Regions from separate parts of the Ruminococcus sp. Marseille-P328 genome, predicted to be linked through region 2. Evidence: riboswitches for the same ligand, from Rfam matches in the RefSeq annotation. Region 2 holds a riboswitch; each other region holds the start of a gene.

Region 1 (3,285 bases), on a different contig from region 2:
GCAGGGAATTTGGCAGCACATGAAAGAAAATTGTACGAACCCTTCCAATTCCCCTTGCTTGACAGCCATTTATATATTCCTCATTCATCTGCTCGACCATTACCGCCCTGATCCGTCTTATGTAGTACGCACTCATGCTTAACGAAAGTGTTACAGACGGCATGATCAGACTTTTAAAAGAATCTGATCCCCCCACAGGCAGCCAGTGCATCTTAACTGCAAAAAAATAGATCATCATCATACCAACCCAGAAGCTAGGCAGTGAAATTCCAATAAAAGACATAAACCGAATAATATAATCAGCCTTTTTATCCTTATATACTGCTGATAAAATTCCTAACGGAAAAGAAATTAATATCATCAGAATAAACGATGCAACTGCCAGTTTAACCGTATTGGGGAGTTTTCTTCCTAATACCTGGGAAACGGGCTGTGCATATTTTACCGACATTCCGAAATCGCCATGTAACGCACCCTTCAGCCAGTTCACATACTGCTCTCCAAAAGATTTGTCTAATCCGTATTTTTCTTCAATCTTTGCGATTACCTCCCGGTCATGACCTGCACCCATAGATTCTGCCAGCTGTTCAGCTGGATTTGACGGCAAAATATATGTAAGTCCAAAGGTCATCAGAGACAGCCCAAACAAAATAATCACAAGTGAAATCAGTCGTTTTATAATCTCTCTTTTCACTTTTTCAGCCTTTCTGTGCTACAATACAAAAACTCATCGGTAAAGGGCTGCCAGCTATTTCCACCTGTATTTTATGAAATCCTGTTTCTACAAGTTTATTAAAATCCCAGGCAGGTCGATCTACCTGACTCATTGGCAATTTCTTTGCAATTTCATCCATAATGGAAAAATCTACATTTTCTTTATTATGTCGCGCATGGCACCCTTGTTCTTCTTTTTGATGTCCCCGCTGAAACTCATCATAGGCTTTCTGATACTTATCACTAAAAAAACGGCGATAATAATTTCCATCTTCCAGAATTAGAATTCCATCTTTTTTTAGAACCCTGTACGCTTCCTCATAAGCTTTATCTGCATGCTCCAGGTTCCAGAATACATTTCTTGATACCACTGCGTCGAAGGAATTATCAGCAAATTCTAAGCTTTGCACATCCATCTGATGAAGTTCTGCTTTAAGTCCTTCTGTCTCCAGATTTCTTCTGACTTCTTCCAGCATTTTTGTGCTATAATCTACCGCAGTCACCTGAAATCCCATCGAAGCAAGCAAAGTGGTAAAAAAGCCAGCGCCACACCCATCATCTAATACATGGCATCCCGCTTTGAGAGAATTTTTGAAAATATTTTCCCATCTCTCTCCAGGTTCTGTTTTTCTTTCTTCCATACTGGCATCTGAAAATCCTCCAGCTCTCATATCCCAATATGACTGAATATTCTTTAACAATTCTGCCATTTGTGTTTATCCTTTCCAATAGCATAAACTTCTGCCAAATCAGGGAATTCATGTAATAAAAGCGTGAAAAAGCCGCTGCTAACGCAGCGGCTTAATGACATAATAATCCTGTTATATAAAACCAACCCCTATACCGTGCCCCGCAGCAAAAGTTCTTCATTCTGGCCGGTATTCTGGCTCCAGTGTCATCATAATGCTTTCCCTTCCCGATAAAAATTCAGTGGTTTCGAAAGCTTACTCAACTGTTACAGCTACGGCATAGCACAGGATTTTCACCTGTTTCCCGTTTGACCTGCTAGAATTTATTTTAATTTCCACCAGGCACCAAAATGGTCGTTTTATTCAATTCTCAACACAACATCAAAAAAGTATAATACAGCATTTCCTGTTTGTCAATCAGAATTTATCAGGCCTCTATATCCTCAATATCCTCTCCATCCGGTACCGGCCAGATATTGATACAGTTCGGGGTCTCGATCTTACGTGGTTTGCCCTTCATCATAATGATGTTCTTCTCGTAGTCAACCTTGAAGGTTGTAATGCTGTTGCTGGAGTGGTTGGCAACGGCAATGTGCTGATTATCCGGGAAAATAACAAGGTCTTTCGGATAATCACCACTTACAGGAAGAACAAATTTACGATCCAGAAGACCAGTCTCACCATCTACCTCAAACATACCTACTGTATTCTCACCTGCTGTAGTGCAGAATAAATGCTTGCCATCCGGTGCAAGAGCAAGACCTGATGCGGCATTATGAGATACGCTTCCGTCTTCCTTCTTCGCAAGGGTGGAAACACTTTGAAGCAGCTCAAACTCCGGAGTATCACCCTCTCCATTGTAGCTGTACACTTTAATCTCATTGCTCAGCTCAAACAGAACATATGCATAACGTCCATCTGCGCTGAAACGGATAATACGCGGTCCGCTCTCTCTCGGGCATCTTACAATATCCACCAGCTCCAGCTTATCTGTCCGCTTATTAATACGATAGACCTTGATCTGGTCAATTCCATTATCTACTGCGCAGAGATATTTATTATCCGGAGTAGGACGTACACAGTTTACGTGAGGACGGAAGTTACGCTCTGCAACACTTCCAAGACCAGTGTGGAAAACACCGTCCATAACACTTCCAAGACGTCCATCCTTATGAGTGTGTACAACGGTTACCTTTCCATCGTGATAACCTGCTACGTAAAGATATTTGCCATCTACGTCTGTAGCAAGGAAACAACCTCTCATGCCATCAATATCCACGCTGTTGATACGTGCCAAATCGCCATTATGATCACGCTTGAATACCGCAACGCCCTCATCCTCGATAGAATAAAGGTATTTTCCATTCTTGGATACCGCGGTATAAGACGCATTACTTACTTCCACTTCACTTCTCTCTGTGAGAGTACCTTCTTCCAGGTTCACGTCATAAACCTGAATTCCCTTGCTGGTTCCGTGAGTATAGGTTCCTACATAAGCCACATATTTCTTACCCATTTGTCTAGCCTCCTACAGTCTCTTTCTGGAAACCATCCGTTCACGCTGTTCTTCCGATCTTTTTTACAGCGTAGCGGGTCACTGTGCAGCTCTGAATATTACTGCATTCTCTATATCAGTAAATCCTCTGCCACGGTTCATTTATTACAGCCGCATTTTATTACAGCAACTCGTATTCTGGTTTCTTTTATGTAATTGTGTCTAAATTATACCACACACATTTTCAAAGAACAAGCTTTACTGCATCCAGAGTTTCCATAATAATTTCATCTGTATGAGCCGCTGACAGGAACATGGCTTCAAACTGGGACGGAGCCATATGAATTCCCATATTCAGCATTTTTTTGAAATATTCTGCAAATGCCA
Region 2 (3,285 bases):
TCGCATATGCCTGACCATTTGTTACCGTAACTTTGTTACAGGTAATGCTGACCTTTCCGGAACCACCAGACCAGGAGAAGTTGTCAGGAGTATAGGTTCCATCTGCCAATGTGGTAGAACTATTTACTGTTGCTGTTCCGCCACTTAAGTCAGATTCGTATTTGGATTCCTCTTCCGGTTTCTTGTCTGGCTTTGGAGTTGCTGTTGGTGTAGGAGTTGCTGTCGGTTTTTTATTTGGCTTTGCAGTGGGTGCAGGAGTTGCTGTGATTGTTGTGTCAGGAGCAGTATCTGGCTGCGGATCATCCTGTACGTCACCTATCTTATTCAAAGTGCCGGACTGGAAAGTCAGGATCCTGTCATACCAGATCTGGTTTTTGTGGGAAAAAGCAGCAACTGCAATTCCATTGTCCAGGGCTTCAACGGGAATCTCATATGTATATTTGCCATTTGCGTCTGCCACATATGGAATCCAGGTGGAGGAATCGGCTGCGGCAGCTTCTTCTTTTGTTCCAAGACATAGATAGTCGTAACCAGTTCCGCTTAAAGTAAGAACAGCTGTCATCTTTCCGTTTTTGGAAGTAAGGACACAGTCAATTACACGGAACATAGATGAACTGGAGTTTACTGTAATATTATAAATTCCGCTTGCACAGCTGCCTGGAGCAGGGGGTGCTGTTGGCTCTGGGGTGGTGGTTGCTTCCGGAGTTGTGCTTGGCACTGGAGTTTCAGTTGGTGCAGGAGTCTCAACCGGTGCTTCGGTAGGCTCTGGGGAAACAGTTGGTTCCGGTGTTGGAGCAGCAGTTGGCAGTGGAGTGGCAGTTGGCTCAGGGGCTGCAGTTGGCTCTGGAGTAGCTGTTGGTTCCGGGGCTTTCATTCCTGGAACGTTCAGTTTCAAAGCCATATTTGTGTACCATTTCTGATTTTTTACAGAAAATGGTACGATGCTGAAAGTCTGGACCTGTTCACTGGCAGGAACCTCAAAAATGAAAGTATAACCATCTTCATTTTCTGTACCAACGATTGCTGCTGCATTTTTTGCTTCGTCAGGATCTTCCTTAGAACCAAGATAAAGCTTCTCATAGTTCTTTCCGTCAGTATTGAGGGTTATCTTAATTTTATCACCATTTAATTCAGCAGAAGAGCTTTTGATTTTAAGCATTTTATATGCACTGTTATCTTCCTTGTCAATGGTCATGTTGGAACCATCTGGGTTCAGATCCTCTGGCTTTGTTTCTGGTTTATCTGTCTCTTCGGTTTTGCCCTCTTCTGTTGTTTCTGGTGCAGCTGTAGGCTGTGGAGCTTCTGCTTCCTCATTTTTGCTTTCTTCAGCAAGTGATGCAGTAACCTCAGGAGTGGTCTCAGAGGCAGGTGTTTCTGTAGCAGCAGGTGTCTCTTTCACAGCAGAGGCATCCACTGCTGCCGGAGTTACTGTAGTGTCAGTGTTTTCTTCCTCAGCTGTTGCGTTCTCCTGCACAGGAGTCTCAGCAGCAACAGCAGTCTTCTCCGCCTCTGTTTCTGGAGTTGGTGTAACAGAAACCTGTACGTTTGCATCCTCATTTTCTGCCTGTGTAAGTACAGCAGGAGTGACCGTCATCGCGACGGAAAGAAACAGTGCAAGAAAGCGTTTTGAATTTCTTTTCATTTCTTTTTCCTCGATTCTTCCTATTATTTTATAATTTGAATAAATCCCAACTGCTTCTGGAGCCTGTTTGTACAATGGGCAATCCTGACAGGATTATTTCAAAAAAATGCCTGCTTCCTCTGAGAAAACAGGCATTAAAAATTCAATATATTGTATTATCAAATATATTAATGAGAATGAAGTACTTTCTTCGGAAGCTTTCATTAAACGAATTCAGCAGGTTTCCTGACTTACAGATCAACACAGAATCCATCCTTCTCAGCAATATACCAATGGTTTCACTGGATTCTACTCCCTGGTTACAGTGACCGGATCGTTCAGGACTTTCACCTGATTCCCTCTTAGAGCGTGTTGAAAAAATATTCTCACAATCTGCACGCTGTAGCAGACAGATATGTCTGGCACTGAAAACGGATTTATTCAATTCACCTCATTATAGCAGACCGTTATGTCGAAATCAATAGATTTATAGGGTTATTGCTTGTATTTACTGTACCCGACTTCATCTGTGCGGAGAAGTGTTCCATTCTCATCGTAGACACTGCGGTAGGTTTTACAGGTGTTTGGATCGGAATGCTCTGTAGTAATCTCTACCGTATTATTGTCAGTTTGGGTTCCGTAAATGGATACCGTTACGGCTTCCTCTTTTTCATCGTAAGAGGCTTCAATTTTAATTGGATAAGCAGTATTATTCTGAAAACGGAAATCCTGACCTCCCCACACCACTGCTGCGTCCAGACCATCCTCAACATAATCAATTCGGGCAGCGTGATTATGACGCTCAACAATGGTCAGATCAGACTGCAGGCATGCCATAAACAACGTAGTGGAAATCTGGCAGATTCCGCCTCCGATATCCTGGGCATGTTCGCCTCCTACAATTACAGTTGCTTCCCTGTACCCTCGTTCCTCAGTACGTGGACCTAAAGTATCGTTGTAGGAAAAAATCTGTCCTGGCTGAAGTTCCACTCCATCACAGGCTTCCACGGCAAGCTTCAAATTGGCAACACGGTTTTCGGTACCGCCGCCATATGTAGTATAAGTACCAAGAAGATTCAGATAAGGAAGGGCTTCTAGCTCTTCTGTAGAAACTTCGGGTAGGGTTATTTCAAGGGGGATGGTAATCTTTGCCCCTTCTTTTGCTTTTTCCAGCTTCTTTGCAGCTGACTTCACATCAAATGAAATTCCGGTAACTGCCGGAATAATTTCATTATTTTCCCCCAGAGAAGCATCTGTGGCATCTGTATGTACTTTTTCATAATAGGCTTCCAGATCCAGTTCCTCTGGCGGTGTCTTCATAGTAGGACATTCGATAACAGCTTCATAATCTTCTATGGAAATTGCTTTTAGAATCGCTTCTTTCAATGCATCCATATCCGGACCGATTCCGGTTTTTCCCTTAGTGATAACCAGCTCTGTATCTGTAAGTTCACAGGAAGTCTGTATAGTGGTGGATCCCTTTGAAATTCCAGCATCCTCCAGAAGCTTGTCCAGTTCGTCTTTGTTTCGGGCTTCTGGCATAAGGGTGACTTCTTCCTTTGTCTTGCTGTTCATCAGTTCGATGCGGTCAGTTCCATGAGTAAACCAGGCACCATGTCCAAGAGCATAGGCACTTTCTACAATTGATTTTACATCAAGACCGA
Region 3 (3,285 bases), on a different contig from region 2:
TGGAACCGCTAAGTGCTGACAGTGGAAGCATTTTCTTATGATCTGTTCCAAAGAACATTCTTACCACATGAGGAATAATGAGTCCTACAAATCCAATGATACCTGCGGAATATACCACAAAACCAATCAGCAATGCTGTCACCACAAGATACACCTGACGATATCTGTGCAGGTCAGTGCCTAATGTGATGGATACCTCATCTCCAAGCAGCATCATATTGAGAATACGGCTCTGGGTGCAGAAAAACAGGGTTGCTATAAAAACGCAGGGAATAATCACAGCCAGATTTTCCCATTTCGCGCCTGCCAGACTTCCCATCAGCCAGAAAGTAACTGTCTGGATTCCATCTCTGTCGCCCGCAATATAGACAACAAAGTTTGAAAATGCACTGCACACACTTCCAAGTGCTGTACCTGCAAGCAGAAGTCGGACCGAATTTGCCCGGCCTCCTATATTTGCAGTGATCTGTACCAGTACAGAAATAAGGAAGGCTCCGATAAATGCACAGATTCCAATAGAGTTGGAGCCAAATACGGCTCCAACTCCAAGAAAGATTGCCACTGTTGCACCAAGAGATGCACCAGAGGAAATACCAAGAATATACGGATCTGCGATCGGATTTTTCACAATGGCCTGCATTACCACACCTGCAACTGCCAGACCCATGCCAACGGCTGTTGCAAGAAGAATACGGGGAAGGCGGATAAACCACACAATATCAGACATGGCTCCTACACCATAAATCTCCGGATCCCCGATTCCAAATACTTTATACAAAATTACACTATACACATCTTTCACAGAAAGATCTACAGAACCAATGGTAACTGCAGTCAGAATGGATATCACCAGAAGCACAGTCAGTAATATCACCGCCAGCACATAGATCGGCTTTCCATGAAAAATTCCATTTTTAAAATCCGGTTTTCTTTTCATTTTATTCGTACAGATCCGGATATAATGCTTTTGCAAATGTCATAATTCCATCATAGGTTCTGACACCGCTGCAGTATACCTCGTTCAGATTTACAGAAAATACTTTGTTGTTCTTAACTGCAGAAAGGCTTGCATATGCAGGGTTATCTGTAATATCAGCGATTGCCTCATCAGCTGTCATAAATCCATCATAATTAATCATGAATAATACATCCGGATCAGCTGCAATCAGATCCTCTGCACCAACGTTTTCAGAGTTCTCTGCACCAAGCTTCAGCTCTGCACCAAGTGTCTCCGGAATATTTCCGCCAAGTGTCTCTGTTCCATATACGCGGAAGGAATCTCCCTCATCCTCAAGAACTGCTACGGATAACGGGTCTGTTCCTTCTACATGCTCTTTTACTTTATCAATCTCACCCTTCATCTGATCAACGATTTCCTCTGCCTTGTCTTCGCAATCAAAGATCTTGCCAAGGTTCAGGATATCCTCATATTCGTCTTCAATTGTACGTGGGAACTCAGAAGCCGGTCCCTTTGCAGCACTGTTCAGGGACATGTATGTATTTACATCTCTCTCCTGCCAGAAGCTTACATCCGAAAGCCAGTCATCACTGAAAGAAGAATACCATGCCGCAATAAAATCAGGCTCCATTGCAACAACTTCCTCTTTGGATGGCTTGGTATCCATATACTGAATCTTGTCAAATTCATCTTTTAAATCCTCACGCACATCACCGTCCAGACCGTAAGCAGCTACGATCTTATCACCGAGACCAAGTGCCAGAAGCTCTTCGATATTGGAGTTTGCATATGCAAATACTTTCTCCGGAGCTTTCTCAAAAGTCATTTCAACCGGTTCGTTCTCATAATTGTAGGTTGTGATTGTTACGGGATAATGGCTGTCTCCATCCTCCGCAAATACAGTTGTTCCCATTCCCAGGCTGAGAATTCCTGCCAGACATAACATTCCTGCTGCTGTTTTCATGTTTTTCATGCTTTTTCTCCTTATTTTTTCTTTTGTTTTTTTGTTTTTAAAAGAAAAAAGTCCGCTTCCATGAAAAAGCGGGCATCACAAAAAAACATGATACGAAAGACAGCACTTTACACGGAAGTTTCTTTCTATGAACCAAGCAGGTTTCCTGGCTTACAGCTTAAATCCCCATTCCCTTCTCACATAAAAATGCAATGGATATGAATGTGGCATAACTGAATACAGTGACCGGATCGTTCAGGATTCTCACCTGATTCCCTCTTCTGAAAATAGTATAAATTTTATATATTTTTCAGCACTTGGCACATTTATTCTTTTAAGCAGAATTATTATAACTTACCCCTTAAATAAAGTAAAGATATTTCTTTAACAATGTTTTTGATTTTGAATATAATATAGGCATCCCCTTACTTACTTATACATCTATTTCCCATACGGTGCCGTGTCTTCAGCAACCATACCCAATTCCGTTTTCGGAGAATAGGTATACACCTTGCTATTCTCAGCGTAATTCTCCATATCATTATTATCTGTCCATAGCTCACACTGTGTCATCACGGTCTGCACTGCATCATCCATTCCTTCCGGCGGATAGCGATGCTTTTTGAGCAACCGCTTAATCATCATACGCATTTTCGCTCTGGCAGAATCCCGTTTCTGCCAATCTATTGTTCTGTTCTTACGCAGTGTATCTGCCAGTTCCTTTGTAATGGCAATCAGTTCTTCGTTTTCATAGAAATCCTTAATGGCCTCCGGCTTTGTCAGCGCATCATAAAATGCCAGTTCATCAGCAGTCAGTCCAAGCTTGTCTCCCTCTTTATGAGCTGTCGCAATCTGTTTTGCCAGATTCAGCAATTCTTCAATAACCTGTTCATTGGTCAACATTCCATTCAGATACGCATTCATAGCACGCTGTATAATTTCACTGAATTTCTGCGATTTTACCACATTTGTATGACGGTAAATCTGCACCTGTTCCGCAATCAGCCTTTTTAACAGCTCTACAGCAAGGTTTTTCTCCTTCATTTTAGAGATTTCCTCAAGGAACTTTGGATCAAAGAGCGAAAATTCCTGATTTATATCTGAGAAAAGGTTAATGACGCCTTCGCTCTGAACACTGGCTTTCAGAAGCTCGTTAATGCGAGCATTCATTTCTGGCAGAGAAATTTTCTTCCCCTCTCCCTGATTCATCAATCTTGTAACAAGCACACGAACGGATTCAAAGAATGCCGCTTCCACACGCAGCTCTTTTTCTGCCAGAGAGGAACACAGCGACAATGCTTGCCTGAGCAGCAATGCCTCTTTCAGGAAATCCTCTCGTTCCTGTTCTTTATTCACAGCGACAATAAAGTTGACC

What was found. Region 2 has a riboswitch for cobalamin ahead of ACESTK_RS17355 (hypothetical protein). Riboswitches for the same ligand answer to the same signal wherever they lie in the genome.
Region 1: linked by a shared signal. The riboswitch ahead of ACESTK_RS07680 (class I SAM-dependent methyltransferase) and the one ahead of ACESTK_RS17355 (hypothetical protein) in region 2 are both predicted to bind cobalamin.
Region 3: linked by a shared signal. The riboswitch ahead of ACESTK_RS07620 (ABC transporter substrate-binding protein) and the one ahead of ACESTK_RS17355 (hypothetical protein) in region 2 are both predicted to bind cobalamin.

What each region holds. Positions count from the first base shown of each region.
Region 1 covers NZ_CAXUBQ010000008.1:84,812-88,096, reverse strand. Annotated here, with positions in the region: gene nikB (nickel ABC transporter permease) at 1-694, opposite strand, end outside; gene ACESTK_RS07680 (class I SAM-dependent methyltransferase) at 699-1,424, opposite strand; cobalamin riboswitch at 1,570-1,768, opposite strand; gene ACESTK_RS07675 (lactonase family protein) at 1,831-2,919, opposite strand; gene hemL (glutamate-1-semialdehyde 2,1-aminomutase) at 3,143-3,285, opposite strand, start outside.
Region 2 covers NZ_CAXUBQ010000029.1:19,447-22,731, reverse strand. Annotated here, with positions in the region: gene ACESTK_RS17355 (hypothetical protein) at 1-1,642, opposite strand, end outside; cobalamin riboswitch at 1,840-2,041, opposite strand; gene ACESTK_RS17350 (VanW family protein) at 2,117-3,285, opposite strand, start outside.
Region 3 covers NZ_CAXUBQ010000008.1:73,039-76,323, reverse strand. Annotated here, with positions in the region: gene ACESTK_RS07625 (iron ABC transporter permease) at 1-937, opposite strand, end outside; gene ACESTK_RS07620 (ABC transporter substrate-binding protein) at 939-1,931, opposite strand; cobalamin riboswitch at 2,049-2,246, opposite strand; gene ACESTK_RS07615 (type I restriction endonuclease subunit R) at 2,352-3,285, opposite strand, start outside.